DNA from 3 places in the Allobosea sp. NPDC003192 genome. Region 2 is predicted to be linked to each of the others. Evidence: predicted binding sites of a transcription regulator. Region 2 holds the regulator's gene; each other region holds the start of a gene.

Region 1 (5,269 bases), on a different contig from region 2:
AGTGGAACGAGTCCGGGGTGATCTTGGTGAAGCGCCAGCGGATCTCGGTGCCGTCATCGAGCTTGCCGTGCTGGACAATGTCCTTGCCTTCGGCGCGACCGATCTGGTGCGTGTAGTACTGTTTGAGCGGATCGCTCCAGCGGATGTGCCAGGCGTCCTGCCCGGGATCGTAGATGCGTAGCGTCGTGCCGTGGAAGAAGCCCGGCAAATTCCAGACATCCTGTACAGCACAGCCGCCGAGCACCCAGCCGAAGCAGATCTCGCCCTTGGCTTCATGGCGTTGGCCATTGTCGGTGTGCATGATCGCGTCCATCGTCCAGGCGCCGACGAACTGGCCGTAAAGGGTGAGCTTGTCGGCATAGTCCGGCGCCGGCCCGGCGGCGATGAGGACATCCGCCAGCGTCGATGGCGCTGCTGCCATGATCGGGCTCCGTCTTGATCAGATTGGCGTCCAGCTAGACCCGGAAGCCCGGGCCTCGCTTGGGAAAAACTGCTAAACTCACGAACATGACCGCGACCGCTCATCTCCTGGCGTCGGGCCCTGGCTGGCGGGTCAGCGACATCGTCTGCACGGCCGGCCCAACCGACCGGGCCTTCGAAGAAGAGCACCCGCAGCACTGCATCGCGATCGTCCGCAGCGGCTCGTTCCGTTACAGCTCGACGCAGGGCAGCGCGGTTTTGGCGCCGGGCTCGCTGCTGCTCGGCAATCGCGGCGCCTGCTTCGAATGCGGGCACGAGCACGCGGCGGGCGACCGCTGCCTCGCCTTCCAGTTCGAGCCGGCCTGGCTCGAAGGCATCGTCGCGGCCGTGCCCGGCGCCCGGAACGCGGATTTCGCGCAGGCACATCTGCCGCCCCTGCCCGCGCTCGCCCATCTCGTCGCCGCTGCAGAAATCGCCGCGGGTGAACCCGAAAGGCTCGAAGAGACCGCGCTGCGTCTCGCCGGCGCCGTGGCGAGCGTGCTGTCAGGCCAAAGGTCTCGGGCCGAGACGCCCAGTGCCCGCGACCAGCGTCGGATCACGCGAGCGCTGCGCCATATCGAGGCGCATTGCGAGCAGCCACTCTCGCTCGACACGCTGGCAGGGCTGGCGGCGATGAGCCCCTATCACTTCCTGCGTACCTTCCGGATTCTCGTCGGGATGACGCCGCATCAATATGTGCTGCGCACCCGCCTGCACCGGGCGGCGTTGCTGCTGCGCCGGACCGAGCAGCCCGTCGCCGGCATCGCCTTCGATTGCGGCTTCGGCGATCTCTCGACCTTCAACCGGCGCTTCAGGCGGGTGATGGGCGCAAGCCCGAGCGACTATCGCAGCACCTGAGCGGCGTCAGCGCTTGCCGCCGAAGATCATGCAGGTCTCGGTGCCATGCGCCAGCAGCTTGCCCTGCGCATCGACCAGCCTGCCCTCGCTGGTCGCGACCGAGCCGCCACGATGGATCAGCCTGCCCTCGCAGCGCACCGGGCCGTTGCCGGGCATGACCGGGCGGACATAGTTCAGCTTCATCTCCAGCGTGGTGTAGCCCTCGCCGACCCGCAGCGTCGAATGCACGGCGCAGGCCATCGCGGAATCGAGGATCGTCGCGGTCCAGCCGCCATGGATCGTGCCGAGCGGATTGAAGAAGCGCGGCGAAGGCTTGCCGACGAAGACCACTCTGCCCTCCTCGACCTCGGACAGGTCGAAATCCATCGCATCGGCAAAGGGCGGGCCGGGATGACGCCCCTCGATCATCCCGCGCAGGAACGACGTGCCATCCTCCGCCAGCAGGACATCACGGCTGACGACACCGACCTGGCGGGGCATGGCTGAACTCCATCTTTATCGTGTAGATGCACGATAGAGATGGCCACGCACCATGGTCAAGCGCTCCGCTTGCAATCAGGGGATCAGCCGATCTGCCTCGCCGCTCGCCTGATCGTCTTGAGATTGTCGCGCGTCTCGCTCCAGCGCTCCTGGCCGAGGCCGCCTTCGATCTTGTCCTGCGCCGCACGCCAATATGGGATCGCCGCCTCGATCGCGGCGCGGCCCTTGTCGGTAACGGCATAGGTCAGCGCCCTGCCTTTGCAATCGACCGGCTCGATCAGCTTCTCGGCAGCGAGCAGTTGCAGGTTGCGAGTTAGCGAGGTCCGCTCCAGTGCGAAGCGGTCGGCAAGCTCGGTCACCGAGCGCCAGGCGCCGGTCGAGAGCGCCGAGAGCAGCACGAACTGGGTGATTTTCAGGCCGCTCGGTCGCATCGCCTCGTCATAGGCGCGGGTCACGGCGCGTGCCGTCATACGCACATGCAGCACGACGCAGGAACGGGCGATGTCGTCGAGATGAAGATCAGGCGCGAGCGTCGTCATCCCGCCACGATAACCGGTTTAGGCTTCCGCCGCAGCAGCGCAGATCGGCGGCCGGTCGCCGCATTCACCTTTTGCGCAGCGGTTTCCTTGACTCCGGCAGACCCCGCGCCTATCTCCGCGACGTCGGTTAGCACTCAGCTACTGAGACTGCTAACAGACCCCATTCACGGGCCGCCCACGAGCCCGTTCAGAATACAATTCGAGAGGAAGACAGAACCATGAAGTTCCGTCCGCTGCATGACCGCGTTGTGGTCCGTCGCCTTGATGGCGAAGAGAAGACCAAGGGTGGCATCATCATCCCCGACACCGCCAAGGAAAAGCCCCAGGAGGGCGAGGTCGTCGCCGTTGGCGCCGGCGCCCGCGACGATGCTGGCAAGCTGGTCGCCCTCGATGTCAAGAAGGGCGATCGCGTCCTCTTCGGCAAGTGGAGCGGCACCGAGGTCAAGATCGACGGCCAGGATCTCCTGATCATGAAGGAATCCGACATCATGGGTATCGTCGGCTGAGCAGCCAGACGATTCCCCTTCCGTAAAGTCCAATCAGGAGTAGTCTCATGGCTGCCAAAGACGTCAAATTCGGCACCGAAGCCCGCGACAAGATGCTGCGCGGCGTCGATGTCCTCGCCAACGCCGTCAAGGTCACGCTCGGCCCGAAGGGCCGCAACGTCGTGATCGAGAAGTCGTTCGGCGCTCCCCGCATCACCAAGGACGGCGTCACCGTCGCCAAGGAGATCGAGCTCGCCGACAAGTTCGAGAACATGGGCGCGCAGATGGTCCGCGAAGTCGCTTCGCGCCAGAACGACCATGCCGGCGACGGCACCACCACCGCCACCGTGCTCGCCCAGGCGATCGTCCGTGAGGGCGCCAAGTCGGTTGCGGCCGGCATGAACCCGATGGACCTGAAGCGCGGCATCGACCTCGCCGTCGAGGCCATCGTCGCCGACCTCAAGAAGAACTCCAAGAAGGTCACCTCGAACGCGGAAGTCGCGCAGGTCGGCACCATCTCGGCGAACGGCGACGAGTCGGTCGGCAAGATGATCTCGACCGCCATGCAGAAGGTCGGCAACGAGGGTGTCATCACCGTCGAGGAAGCCAAGACCGCCGACACCGAGCTCGACGTCGTCGAGGGCATGCAGTTCGACCGTGGCTATCTCTCGCCGTACTTCATCACCAACGCCGAGAAGATGGTCGCCGAGCTCGAGGACCCCTACATCCTCATCTTCGAGAAGAAGCTGTCGTCGCTCCAGGCGATGCTGCCGATCCTCGAGGCCGTCGTGCAGACCGGCAAGCCGCTGCTCATCATCGCCGAGGATGTCGAGGGTGAGGCTCTCGCCACGCTCGTCGTCAACAAGCTCCGTGGCGGCCTGAAGGTCGCGGCCGTCAAGGCTCCGGGCTTCGGCGATCGCCGCAAGGCCATGCTCGAGGACATCTCGATCCTGACCGCTGGCCAGATGATCTCGGAAGACCTCGGCATCAAGCTCGAGACCGTGACGCTCAACATGCTCGGCCGCGCCAAGAAGGTGCGCATCGAGAAGGAGAACACCACGATCATCGACGGCGCCGGCAAGAAGAAGGACATCGAGGGCCGCGTCGCGCAGATCAAGGCGCAGATCGAGGAGACCACCTCGGACTACGACCGCGAGAAGCTCCAGGAGCGCCTGGCCAAGCTCGCCGGCGGCGTCGCGGTCATCCGCGTCGGCGGCGCGACCGAGGTCGAAGTCAAGGAGAAGAAGGATCGCGTTGACGATGCCCTGAACGCCACCCGCGCTGCGGTGGAAGAAGGCATCCTGCCGGGCGGCGGCGTCGCCCTGCTGCGCGCCCTGAACTCGGTCAAGTCGATCAAGACCCAGAACGACGACCAGAAGACCGGTGTCGAGATCGTCCGCAAGGCGATCGCCGCCCCGGCCCGCCAGATCGTCGACAACGCCGGCGATGACGGTGCGGTCGTGATCGGCAAGCTGCTGGAGTCGAAGGACTACTCCTTCGGCTACAACGCCCAGACCGGCGAGTACGGCGATCTGGTCAAGGCCGGCATCATCGACCCGACCAAGGTCGTGCGCACGGCGATCCAGGATGCGGCTTCGATCGCCGGCCTGCTGATCACCACCGAGGCGATGGTCGCCGACCTGCCGAAGAAGGAGGCCCCGATGCCTCCGATGGGCGGCGGCGGCATGGGCGGCATGGACTTCTGAGGAAGTCCAGCCCCTCGCCTTTTGCGAGAAGTACGAAGGCCCGGCGCAAGCCGGGCCTTTTTCGTCTGCAGAGAGCTTTGCACAGGCATGTGATGCCGTGTGCTTGCACCGATTTTGGTTGTAGGCCCTAGATCGTGACAGGTGCGGCATCCTGCCGCGCTCTGCTTTCGGGGGTCCTTCGATGAACAACCCTGCCCTGGGCGATGCCGCCAAGCTGGTCGGCCGCATCCTGCTCGCCCTGATGTTCGTGCTCGGCGGCTGGTCCAAGATCAACGGCTATGCCGGCACGCAAACCTATATGGCCTCGGCCGGCGTGCCGGGCATCCTGCTGCCGCTCGTCATCATCGTCGAGCTGATCGGTGGCCTGATGATCGTCGTCGGCTACAAGACCCGCCTCGCGGCGCTCGCCCTGTTTGCCTTCACAATCGCCGCCTCGGTGCTGTTCCACATGAACTGGGCCCAGCCGATGCAGCAGCTGCTATTCATGAAGAACCTCGCCGTGGCCGGCGGCTTCCTCGTGCTGTTCGCCGCCGGTGCCGGTGCCTATTCGGTCGACAAGGACTAAGGGCCCATCACAAAACGCTGAAAAAGCGTGGCCCGGCCTTGAGCCGGGCCTTTTTTGTGCGCAGGGCTGCTCTACAACGCTCTCACCTACGCAGCGCCCCTTCCGCGCTGATTCCCCGACAAGGACGACGCCATGCGCCTGTTGAGTTTCGCCGTCGCCGCGCTCGCCGTGATCGCG
Region 2 (5,269 bases):
CGCCCGCATCGGGATCGGGAATGGCGAGTTTGCCGGCCTTGTAGAGCTGCTCGAAGGCGGTACCGGGCTCGATGGTGAGCTGGTAGAGCGAAAGATGCTCGGCGGCATGACTGATCGCCAGCTCGAGCTCGGCCTGCCATAGCGCCGGGGTCTGGTTCGGCGAGCGGGCATAGATCAGGTCGAAGGAATAGCGCTCGAAATAGCGCCGCGCGATCGCGACTGCATCGAGCGCCTCCTGCGCCGAATGCATCCGGCCGAGGGCCTTGAGGTCGGTATCGTTCAGCGCCTGCACCCCGAGCGAGACGCGGTTGACGCCCGCCGCCCGGAAATCGCGGAAGCGCCCGGCCTCGACGCTGGTCGGGTTGGCCTCCAGCGAGACCTCGCAATCGGAAGCGACGGCCCAATGCTCGCCGATGGCATCGAGGATCGCGCCGACTGTGCTTCCTTCCATCAGCGAGGGCGTGCCACCGCCGAAGAAGATCGAGGAGACCGTGCGTCCGGGCGCGAGCTCAGCCCGCTGGGCGATCTCGCGGCGGAAGGCGGCGATGTAGCGGGCCTGGTCCGGCGGCTGGTGCCGGACATGGCTGTTGAAGTCGCAATAGGGGCATTTGGCCAGGCAGAACGGCCAATGCACATAGACGGCGAAGCCGGCATCCGCGGTCGGATGGGCCGGCACGCCGGGCCGCGCGGCAAGGGCTGCCGAAGGGCTCAAGCCGGCTTCCTCAGGCAGGCGGCGGCGAGCACATGGAAGGCGCGGGCCCGGTGCGACAGGCCGGGCGAGCCGTCCTGCGGGATGCCGTGCTTCTGCTCCGACGTCATCTCGCCGAAAGTCTTGTCATGACCGGCCGGCTGGAAGATCGGGTCGTAGCCGAAGCCGGAGGTCCCGCGCGGCGCCTCGACGATCGTGCCGAAGACGCGGCCTTCGAACAATTCCTGATGGCCGTCGGGCCAGGCGATCACCAGAGCCGAGACGAAATGCGCCTTGCGCTGCTCGGGTGTGGTCGCGCCGCGCTTTGCAAGCTCGGCCTGCACGCGGGCCAGGGCCGGGGCGAAATCCTTGCCCGGGCCGGCCCAGTTGGCCGAGAACAGGCCGGGCGCGCCGTCGAGCGCGTCGATGCAGACGCCGGAATCATCGGCGAGTGCCGGCAGGCCGGAGGCCTTGGCCGCCGCGACTGCCTTGATCGCGGCGTTCTCCGCGAACATGTGGCCGTCCTCGATCGGTTCGGGCAAGCCGAGCTCTCCTGCCGAGACCAGCTCGATCCCATAGGGCGCCATCAGCTCGCGCATCTCGCGCAGCTTGCCCTGGTTGTGGGTCGCGATCACGACCTTGCCGGTGAGGAGGCGGGGTTCGCTCATGGCGTCAGGCCACCGTAGCCTTCTGCAAGGCGACGAGCTTGCCGACGCCGCCCTTGGCGAGCTTGAGCAGGGCCAGCAGTTCCTCCTCGGAGAAGGGCGCGCCCTCGGCGGTGCCCTGCACCTCGACGAGGCCGCCTGCACCGGTAATGACGAAATTGGCGTCGGTCTGCGCGCCGGAATCCTCGACATAGTCGAGATCGATCACCGGATTACCGGCGACGATGCCGCAGGAGACGGCCGCGACATGATCCTTCAACGGATTGGCGCCCTTCAGCATGCCGCGCCCCTCCATCCATTTCAGCGCGTCGTGCAATGCGACCCAGGCGCCGGTGATCGAGGCGGTCCGGGTGCCGCCATCGGCCTGCAGAACGTCGCAGTCGACGACGATCTGGCGCTCGCCGATCGCGGTCAGGTCGACCACGGCGCGAAGCGAGCGCCCGACCAGGCGCTGGATCTCCTGCGTCCGGCCCGAGGGCTTGCCGGAGGTGACCTCGCGGCGGGTGCGCTCATGCGTGGCGCGCGGCAGCATCGAATATTCGGCGGTGACCCAGCCCTTGCCGGTGCCGCGCAGCCAGGGCGGCCCCTTTTCCTCGACCGTCGCGGCACAGAGCACCTTGGTCTCGCCGAAGGTGACCATGCACGAGCCTTCCGCATAGCGCACCACGCCACGTTCCAGCGTGACCTTGCGCATCTCGTCGGCTGCGCGCTTCGAGGGTCTCATCGTGCCAATCCTGTGTTCCGGAGTCCGCGGCTTGTAGGCGCTTAAGCGGAGTGCGGCAAGGCGAGCAGGGCATGGGACTTGATCCCGCTACGCCCACCGGGGACAATGGGCGATGGCATCGAGGTTGTTCGCTAGGGAATGAGCGCCCATACCCGCCCGGAATCCCCCGGCGGCCTGGTCGATATCGACCAGCGCTCGCGCGAGATTTTTCGCCAGATTGTCGACGGCTATCTGACCACCGGCGAGCCGGTCGGCTCGCGCAACATCGCCCGCCTGCTGCCGATGGCGCTGTCGCCGGCGACGGTGCGCAATGTCATGACCGATCTGGAGATGGCCGGGCTGATCTATGCGCCGCACACCTCGGCCGGGCGCCTGCCGACCGAGCGGGGGCTGCGCTTCTTCGTCGACGGCATGATGGAGGTCGGCAACCTCACCTCCGACGAGCGTTCCCGCATCGAGGCGCAGATCAGGGCGGCCGCCAGCAACCGCTCGCTCGACCAGACGCTGACCGAGGCTTCGGCCTTGCTCTCGGGCCTGTCGCGCGGCGCCGGTGTCGTCGTCACCACCAAGGCCAATGCGCGCCTGCGCCATATCGAGTTCGTTCGGCTCGATGCCGGCCGGGCGCTCGCCGTGCTCGTCGCCGATGACGGCACGGTCGAGAACCGCATCCTGGCGCTGCCGGCTGGCCTGCCGGCGTCGGCGCTGGTCGAGGCCGGCAACTTCCTCAATGCCCGCATCGTCGGCAAGACACTCGATGAGCTGCGCCGCGAGATCGCCGACAGTCGCACCCAGATGGAGCGGGAGCTCGATGAGCTGACCGCAAGGCTGGTCGAGACCGGCATCGCCACGACCTCAGGTCCTTCCGGCGACCGCCATCTGATCGTGCGCGGCCAGGCCAATCTGCTCGAGGATCTGAAGGCGCAGGAGGACCTCGAACGCATCCGCCTGCTCTTTGCCGATCTGGAGACGCAGACCGAACTGATCGACCTGCTCTCCCGGGCCGAGGCCGGCGATGGCGTACGCATCTTCATCGGCTCGGAGAACAAGCTGTTCTCGATGTCCGGTTCCTCGATCATCGCCGCGCCCTTCCGCGATGGCGGCCAGCGCATCGTCGGCGTCGTCGGCATCATCGGCCCGACCCGGCTGAACTATGCCCGGATCGTGCCGATGGTCGACTACACCGCCAAGGTGGTCGGGCGGCTGCTCGATAGCGGGCGATGAGGCGGCTGCTGCGTGCCGCCGCGTTCCTGGCGGGAGTGCTGCTGATGACCGGAGCAAGCGAGGCGCAAACCGGCCTGCTCGAAGCAGCGGGGCGTGGTGATCTTGCCGCCGTGAATCGACTGATCGCTGCCAAGGCAAATCTCGAACAGAGCGACGGCCAGCGCCAGACCCCGCTCCTGCTCGCCGTCGCCGGCAATCATGTCGCTGTCGCCAAGGCGCTGCTGGCGGCAGGTGCCAGTCCCAACGCCCAGACAGCGAACCAGGACACGCCCTGGCTGCTCGCCGGCGCCAGCGGCCGCGCGGAGATCATCGCGGCGATGCTGCCGTTCAAGCCCGATCTTACCATCCGCAACCGCTATGGCGGCAATGCGCTGATCCCGGCCTGCGAGCGCGCCCATGTCGAGACCGCCAAGCTGCTGCTGACATCAGGCGTCGACGTGAACCACGTCAACAATCTCGGCTGGACCTGCCTTCTGGAGATCGTGATCCTCGGCGATGGCGGCTCGCGCCACCAGCAGGTCGCCAAGCTCGTGCTTGATGCCGGCGCCGACCCCAATCTCGCCGACAGGGACGGCGTCAGCCCGCTGCAGCATGCCCGCAAGCGCGGCCAGAGCGAGGTCGCCAAACTGATTGCCGCGGCCGGCGGGCGCTGAGCTCTACTCCAGCCAGTCGGTGATGAAGCGCTCGCTGGCGTGGATGTCGATCGATTCCAGCACATCCGGCCCAAGGCTGCGGAACTTGTGCGGCACGCCGGCCGGCACCACCATGATCTCGCCCGGCCCGGCCTCGATTTCCCGCTCGCCGATCGTGTAGAGCGCCCGCCCGGCCCGCACGATAAAGGTCTCGGGATAGGGATGGCTGTGCAGCCTTGGCCCCTTGCCGGGCTCGGCCCGGACGAAGATCAGCGAGACCTTGCCGCCGAAGTCCTGCACCTCGCCATGCCATTCGCCCGGCGTTTCGGTCCAGTCCTCGCGACGAATGGCGCGTGCTTCCGCTGTCGTGTCCGCCATCTCAGCCGCGCGTCGCGATCGCCGCCGCAGCCCCCGCCATCACGCCGCCGGTGATGCGGTTGATCCGGCGCATCGTGGCAGGGCTGGCGACCAGGCGCCGCGCCCGGTCGGCGGCATAGGCATAGCCGAGCAGGGTCGTGTTGATGATCAGCATGGTCAGCACCGCGACCTCGACGAAGGCGAGCGGCGTCAGCGCCTTGAGGTCGACGACCAGCGGCAGGATCGAGACGAAGAACACCATCACCTTGGGATTGCCGAGCGTCAGCGCGACCCCGCCGAGGAAGAGGCGTAGGCCCTCGCCGCGCGCCGCCGGCTGGTCTTCCAGGCTCTTCACCGGCGCGGTCCAGAGCTTCCAGGCGAGATAGATCAGATAGGCGCAGCCGGCATATTTGATCGCCAGGAAGAGCCCGTGGAAGCTCTGCATCAGCAGCGTCAGGCCGAGCGCCGAGAAGGTCAGCCAGATCAAGTCGGCCGCAGCGATGCCGAGCACGAAGGGCACGGCGCGCCGGAATCCGGTCGAGAGCGAGCGCGCCACGATCGCGGCGATACCCGGTCCCGGCGAGGCGACGGCGAGAAAATAGACACCGGCGAAAACCAGAAGCCCGGCGAGATCCATGGGGCGCTGCTCCCTGATATTGGCTTGCTGGGTAGACTAGCAGCCAGCGCCGGACCTGTCCCATCGCCTTGCGTGATGGGAGGGATCAGCCGGCTTGGCGGATCCGTCCGCGCTTCTCGGCGCGTGCTTTCGCCATCGCACCGAGAAAATCGCCGATCGACTGCTCCAGCGCCAGCGATTGCGACGAGGTCGCCCGGACGCGGTCATCGACCTGTCGGGCGAGCGCTGCCGCCTCGCGAGCGAGGCCTTCGACCAATGCGGCATCGCGGGCGATGGCATCGACGCCTGAGGAGGAGCTTTCGGCCCGCTCGGCGATCGAGCGGATATGGTTGGCCTGCCCGGCGA
Region 3 (5,269 bases), on a different contig from region 2:
GCCGACGCCGAACTGGCCGATGAGCTGGGCGCCTTCCTTGCCCTCGGCCGTAGCTACACGTTCCATGAAGCTTCGTGTGCCGGAACGGGCGATCGTGCCGAGCGCCTCGATCATCTCGTCGCGGCCCATGCCGATGCCGTTATCGGCGATGACGAGCCGGCCCGCCTCGGCGTCCGCCTCGATAGTGATCGCGAGCTTGGGCTCCTCGCCGAGCAGCGCGGGATGGGCGATCGCTTCGTAGCGCAGCTTCTCGCAGGCGTCGGCGGCGTTCGAGATCAGCTCGCGCAGGAACACGTCTCGGTCGGAATAGACCGAATGCACCATCATGTGCAGGAGGCGGGAGACGTCGGCTTCGAAGCTGCGATGCTCGGCCGTGGCAGTCGTTGTCATTCGGAATTCTCGATTGGATGAGCAGAAAGGCGGTATCTCGCGGCGGATGCCGATCATCTACTCTCCGCCACTCGCCCGTTGGATAGTGTCCTGATCAAAGCGAGTATGGCATTCAACCGCGCAGTCGCGAACTCGCCCGCGTCGGGTAATTGGGCCTCGATATGAGCGGCGACAGTCTGCCAGGTTGCCGATCCATCCCGTGTCATGACGGCCAAGAGATTATCCTTGAGCCCGTATGTTGCGCTCTCGGCGCTCGTAATCATGGCTTTGAAGCGGTCGGAAGGGGAGATTTGCTTGGGTTCCTGCGGGCCATCGGTCATGTTGGATGCCAAACTCGATTGAGACGAATGTAGGGGCTTTCCGAGGCGCTAGGCCTTCTCGCGAAACCGATCGATCGCTCGCTGCGCGAGGTCGTCCTCGTCAAGAGCCAGAGGAACTAGCGAAGCAACGACGTAGGCGAGATTCGTCCGCTCCCGCTCGCCGCAGCCAGAAGGAAGCGATGGCTGGAGTTCCGCCCAAGCCTTTTCAAGAGCGGCCTCGGCGCGGGCCAAGTCGATAGGATCGGTCAGCGATGAAAAGGGCACGGCTTCCCTCGGGAGGCCTAGGCGATTGCGGCGTTGGGAAGGGCGCCGCGCAAGCGGCGGCGCCCTCGATTCTCAATAGTCCATGCCACCGGCGGGCATGGCCGGCGGCGGGTCCTTTTTCGGGAGCTCGGCGACCATCGCCTCCGTGGTGATCAGGAGGCCCGCGACGGAAGCGGCATCCTGGAGCGCCGTACGCACGACCTTGGTCGGATCGATGATACCGGCCTTGACCAGATCACCGTACTCGCCGGTCTGGGCATCGTAACCCCAGGCATAGTCGCCCGACTCCAGGAGCTTTCCGACCACGACCGCGCCGTCACCCCCAGCATTCTCGACGATCTGGCGAGCCGGCGCCGTGATCGCCTTGCGGACGATCTCGACGCCAGTTTTTTGGTCGTCATTGGCCGCCTTCAAGCCCTCCAGTGCCTTGGCTGCACGCAACAGCGCAACACCACCGCCCGGAAGGATGCCTTCTTCCACCGCGGCGCGGGTGGCGTTCAGGGCATCGTCAACGCGATCCTTCTTCTCCTTGACCTCGACCTCGGTCGCGCCGCCGACGCGGATCACCGCGACGCCGCCGGCGAGCTTGGCCAGGCGCTCCTGCAGCTTCTCGCGGTCGTAGTCCGAGGTGGTCTCCTCGATCTGCGCCTTGATCTGCGCGACGCGGCCCTCGATCTCGGCCTTGGAGCCGGCGCCATCGACGATCGTGGTGTTCTCCTTCTCGATCCGGACCTTCTTGGCCCGGCCGAGCATGTCGAGGGTGACGTTCTCCAGCTTGATGCCGAGATCCTCGCTCACAGCAGTGCCGCCGGTCAGGATGGCGATATCCTCCAGCATCGCCTTGCGGCGATCGCCAAAGCCCGGAGCCTTGACCGCAGCGATCTTGAGCCCGCCACGGAGCTTGTTGACGACGAGGGTGGCGAGAGCCTCGCCCTCGACGTCCTCGGCCACGATCAGCAGCGGCTTGCCGGTCTGCACCACCGCTTCCAGCAGCGGAAGCATCGTCTGGAGACCCGAGAGCTTCTTCTCGTGGATCAGGATGTACGGGTCCTCGAGCTCCGCGACCATCTTCTCGGTGTTGGTGACGAAATAGGGCGAGAGGTAGCCGCGGTCGAATTGCATGCCCTCGACCACGTCGAGCTCGGTCTCGGCAGTCTTGGCTTCCTCGACCGTGATGACACCCTCCTTACCGACCTTCTGCATCGCCTCAGCGATCATCGCACCGATGGTGCGGTCGCCATTGGCGGAGATGGTGCCGACCTGGGCGACCTCCTCCGAGCCGGTGATCATCTTGGAATGCTCGCCGAGGGACTGTGTCACCGCCTCGACAGCAAGGTCGATGCCACGCTTCAGGTCCATCGGGTTGATGCCGGCAGCAACGGCCTTGGCGCCTTCCCTCACAATGGCCTGAGCCAGCACGGTCGCGGTGGTGGTGCCGTCACCGGCGGCGTCGTTCTGCTTCGAGGCGACTTCGCGCACCATCTGGGCGCCCATGTTCTCGAACTTGTCGGCGAGCTCGATCTCCTTGGCGACGGTGACGCCGTCCTTGGTGATGCGGGGAGCACCAAACGACTTCTCGATCACGACGTTGCGGCCCTTCGGTCCCAGCGTGACCTTCACCGCATTGGCCAGCGTGTCGACGCCGCGCAGCATCCGCTCGCGCGCGTCCTGCGAAAACTTTACGTCCTTCGCAGCCATGATTCCTCACTCCTTCAGACTTGAGGTTTCAGGTTGATGAGATGGGAGGAAGGCCCCGTCAGGCGGCCTTCTTCAGGGTCGCGGTTGCCTCGACGACGCCCATGATGTCAGTCTCCTTCATGATCAGGAGATCCTGGCCGTCGATCTTGACCTCGGTGCCGCTCCATTTGCCGAAGAGCACGCGGTCGCCGACCTTGACGTCGAGCGGCACGAGCTTGCCCTGCTCGTCGCGGGCGCCGAGCCCAATGGCAATGACCTCGCCCTCCTGTGGCTTCTCCTTGGCGGTATCGGGGATGATGATCCCGCCCTTGGTCTTCTCCTCGGCGTCGATGCGCTTCACGACGACGCGGTCATGCAGTGGCCGAAACTTCATGAGTTCCTCCAATTTCCATGTCGGTCACATGTCAAAGCGGGCCGGCCCTATGCGGGTCTCGCGGCGAGGTTCCGCGCGCCCCTGAGGCGCCGTGCCCGCGCGAAAATCTAGGTTGCCCCATTTTTGCCTTCAAGAGGCTGGCAGCACTTTTTTCGCATGAGTGCTAACGCCTTGAATTCGTACAGCTAAGAGGAACTTTTCGACTTGCGGGCGCATTGAATTTGCGCTGCCATGAGCAGCGCAACCACGGAGCTAAAAAGGAATGGCTTCCACTGATTTCGCCCGTCAGATCGCGGGCTATGGCCTGACCACCGCCGGCATCCTCTACCGCCTGCCCGACCACCCTTCGATCCTGCAGGAATATATCTGGCAGGACTACGATCTCGCCCCGCGCTTTCCCGAGCTCAACAAGTTCCTCACCTTCTGGCAGGCCAAGCTCGACGGCAAGCTGTTCCGCATCACCGTCGCTCACAAGGACCTGATCGGCCCCGCTGACCTCAGCGCGGTGAGCGGCGAATTCCGGCTGCAATAGCGAGGAAACGCTTCGGCGCTCGACCCTCTTGACGCTCTCCCTGCAGGGCACAAATTCATCCCGCGCACCTCGCGCAGCAACTGAAAGGAGCTTTTTGGAGGAACACCGATGAGTCAGCCATTGACCGCGATCGTGCCGCCCGCTCGCCCGGAGACGGATGACGCACCCCTTGCCCGGCTACTGCACCCGAGCCGGTTCTATGAGCGTCCGCGTGATGTCCTGCGCGACAATTCGCTTCCAAACTCTGAAAAGCGGGCGATCCTGTCGTCCTGGGCATCCGACGCCTGCGCCGTGGACTCATGTCCCGCGCTGCGACACCCATCCTTCGCATCCCATCCGATCGGCTTCGACGAAGTGATGGACGCGCTCACATCGCTCGATCGCGCCGAGAGCGGCAGGCCGCTCGGCGACAGGAGGACGAGCAGACAGACGGCACTCGGCGACCTCCTCTCCCTGTGAGCGTGGAGGTTCAGATGTCCGCTGTCGAACTCATCCGGAGCAGGCGACCTTTTGACAAGGCCAGCCTGGCTCGGTTCGCTGCACTTGCGATGCTCGTCGTTGCGAGCGGATTCATCCTCGCGATCATCCTGACATGATCCGGACCCCGCCGAGCTTTCGGCGGGGCAGTTCCGGCTTCACGGGTGCCAGCGCTCGGGGGGCCTTCGTGCGACGCCGTTGTCCGAGCCATCGAACGATGCGTCAAAAATGTCGCCGACCCTCTTGAACACCGGTTGATCTGATCCAAATCGATGCTTGCCGATCGCCTTTTATGGGATCGGCCGGTCAAGCCAGCGTCGGTGAGACCCCGGAATGGCCGACTTGTACCCATGTTGCTCAATGGAGGATGTGGCTATGAGAACCGTCTTCGATTTTTCTCCTCTGTATCGGTCAAGTATCGGCTTCGACCGCATATTCGGTGCGCTCGAAGCTGCGAGCCGGCTGGACCCGGCCGGTAACTGGCCGCCCTACGACATCGTCAAGACCGGTGACGACGACTATCGCATCACGATGGCCGTGGCCGGCTTCTCGCAGGACGAGCTCACGATCACGCATGAGCCGAACATGCTGATGGTGTTCGGGCAGAAGGCCGGCCAGGACAATGGCCAATATCTGCATCACGGCATCGCCGAGCGCGCCTTCCAGCGCCGCTTCGAGCTCGCGGATCACGTCAAGGTCGTGGCCGCCAACCTCGAGAACGGTTTGCTGACGGTCGATCTGAAGCGCCAGCTGCCGGAGGAGATGAAGCCGCGCCGGATCGGGATCGCCACTGGCACCGCACTGCCGAAAGCCGATCGGCCGCAGATCGACTCGGAGAAGCGCGCAGCCTGAGCAGAGGCGCCTGAAGGCGGATGTCAGGCGCCGGGCGAGCAACCCGGCGTCTGGATGCATCGTACTTTTGAACGCAAGGAGGACTGCTATGAGCGTTCGAGATATAATTGCCTGGGGCTGCGACCGATGAATACCGAACACTTTGAACGCCCGGTCGTCATACTTGTCGGGTTAGGTCATCCCGCGGCGATTTCGTCAGTCATGGAAGCCTACATGTTCCTGGTCGACTGGCCGCCCAGCAAGCGCGACCCAGCCCACAACTTCGCGATGAAATCCTGTCTGGCCGCTATGCGCGGCGAAGTGGAAGCGGAGACCGTTCGCGGCATCTTCGCGACGCTGGCCGAGAAATACGGCATTCTGGCG

Evidence for each region. Region 2 encodes HrcA, which represses chaperone genes, less so after heat shock. Its sites were predicted from a motif close to GTTAGCACTCNCNNNNNGNGAGTGCTAAC; they were not measured.
Region 1: groES (co-chaperone GroES) is a predicted target of HrcA. The motif match lies at 2,463-2,491, and genes of this name have one in related genera.
Region 3: groES (co-chaperone GroES) is a predicted target of HrcA. The motif match lies at 3,185-3,213, and genes of this name have one in related genera.

What each region holds. Positions count from the first base shown of each region.
Region 1 covers NZ_JBNNPK010000025.1:70,578-75,846, reverse strand. Annotated here, with positions in the region: gene ACQKLX_RS26275 (hypothetical protein) at 1-421, opposite strand, end outside; gene ACQKLX_RS26270 (helix-turn-helix domain-containing protein) at 508-1,317, shown strand; gene ACQKLX_RS26265 (PaaI family thioesterase) at 1,324-1,797, opposite strand; gene ACQKLX_RS26260 (MarR family winged helix-turn-helix transcriptional regulator) at 1,881-2,336, opposite strand; gene groES (co-chaperone GroES) at 2,555-2,842, shown strand; gene groL (chaperonin GroEL) at 2,890-4,527, shown strand; gene ACQKLX_RS26245 (DoxX family protein) at 4,709-5,092, shown strand; gene ACQKLX_RS26240 (ABC transporter ATP-binding protein/permease) at 5,225-5,269, shown strand, end outside.
Region 2 covers NZ_JBNNPK010000015.1:68,907-74,175, forward strand. Annotated here, with positions in the region: gene hemW (radical SAM family heme chaperone HemW) at 1-712, opposite strand, end outside; gene rdgB (RdgB/HAM1 family non-canonical purine NTP pyrophosphatase) at 709-1,356, opposite strand; gene rph (ribonuclease PH) at 1,361-2,077, opposite strand; gene hrcA (heat-inducible transcriptional repressor HrcA) at 2,216-3,298, shown strand; gene ACQKLX_RS19765 (ankyrin repeat domain-containing protein) at 3,343-3,951, shown strand; gene ACQKLX_RS19770 (cupin domain-containing protein) at 3,955-4,308, opposite strand; gene ACQKLX_RS19775 (LysE family translocator) at 4,310-4,924, opposite strand; gene ACQKLX_RS19780 (methyl-accepting chemotaxis protein) at 5,010-5,269, opposite strand, start outside.
Region 3 covers NZ_JBNNPK010000002.1:258,159-263,427, forward strand. Annotated here, with positions in the region: gene htpG (molecular chaperone HtpG) at 1-390, opposite strand, end outside; gene groL (chaperonin GroEL) at 1,047-2,672, opposite strand; gene groES (co-chaperone GroES) at 2,731-3,045, opposite strand; gene ACQKLX_RS03935 (usg protein) at 3,308-3,577, shown strand; gene ACQKLX_RS03940 (hypothetical protein) at 3,686-4,036, shown strand; gene ACQKLX_RS03945 (hypothetical protein) at 4,051-4,173, shown strand; gene ACQKLX_RS03950 (Hsp20 family protein) at 4,430-4,906, shown strand; gene ACQKLX_RS03955 (DUF982 domain-containing protein) at 5,033-5,269, shown strand, end outside.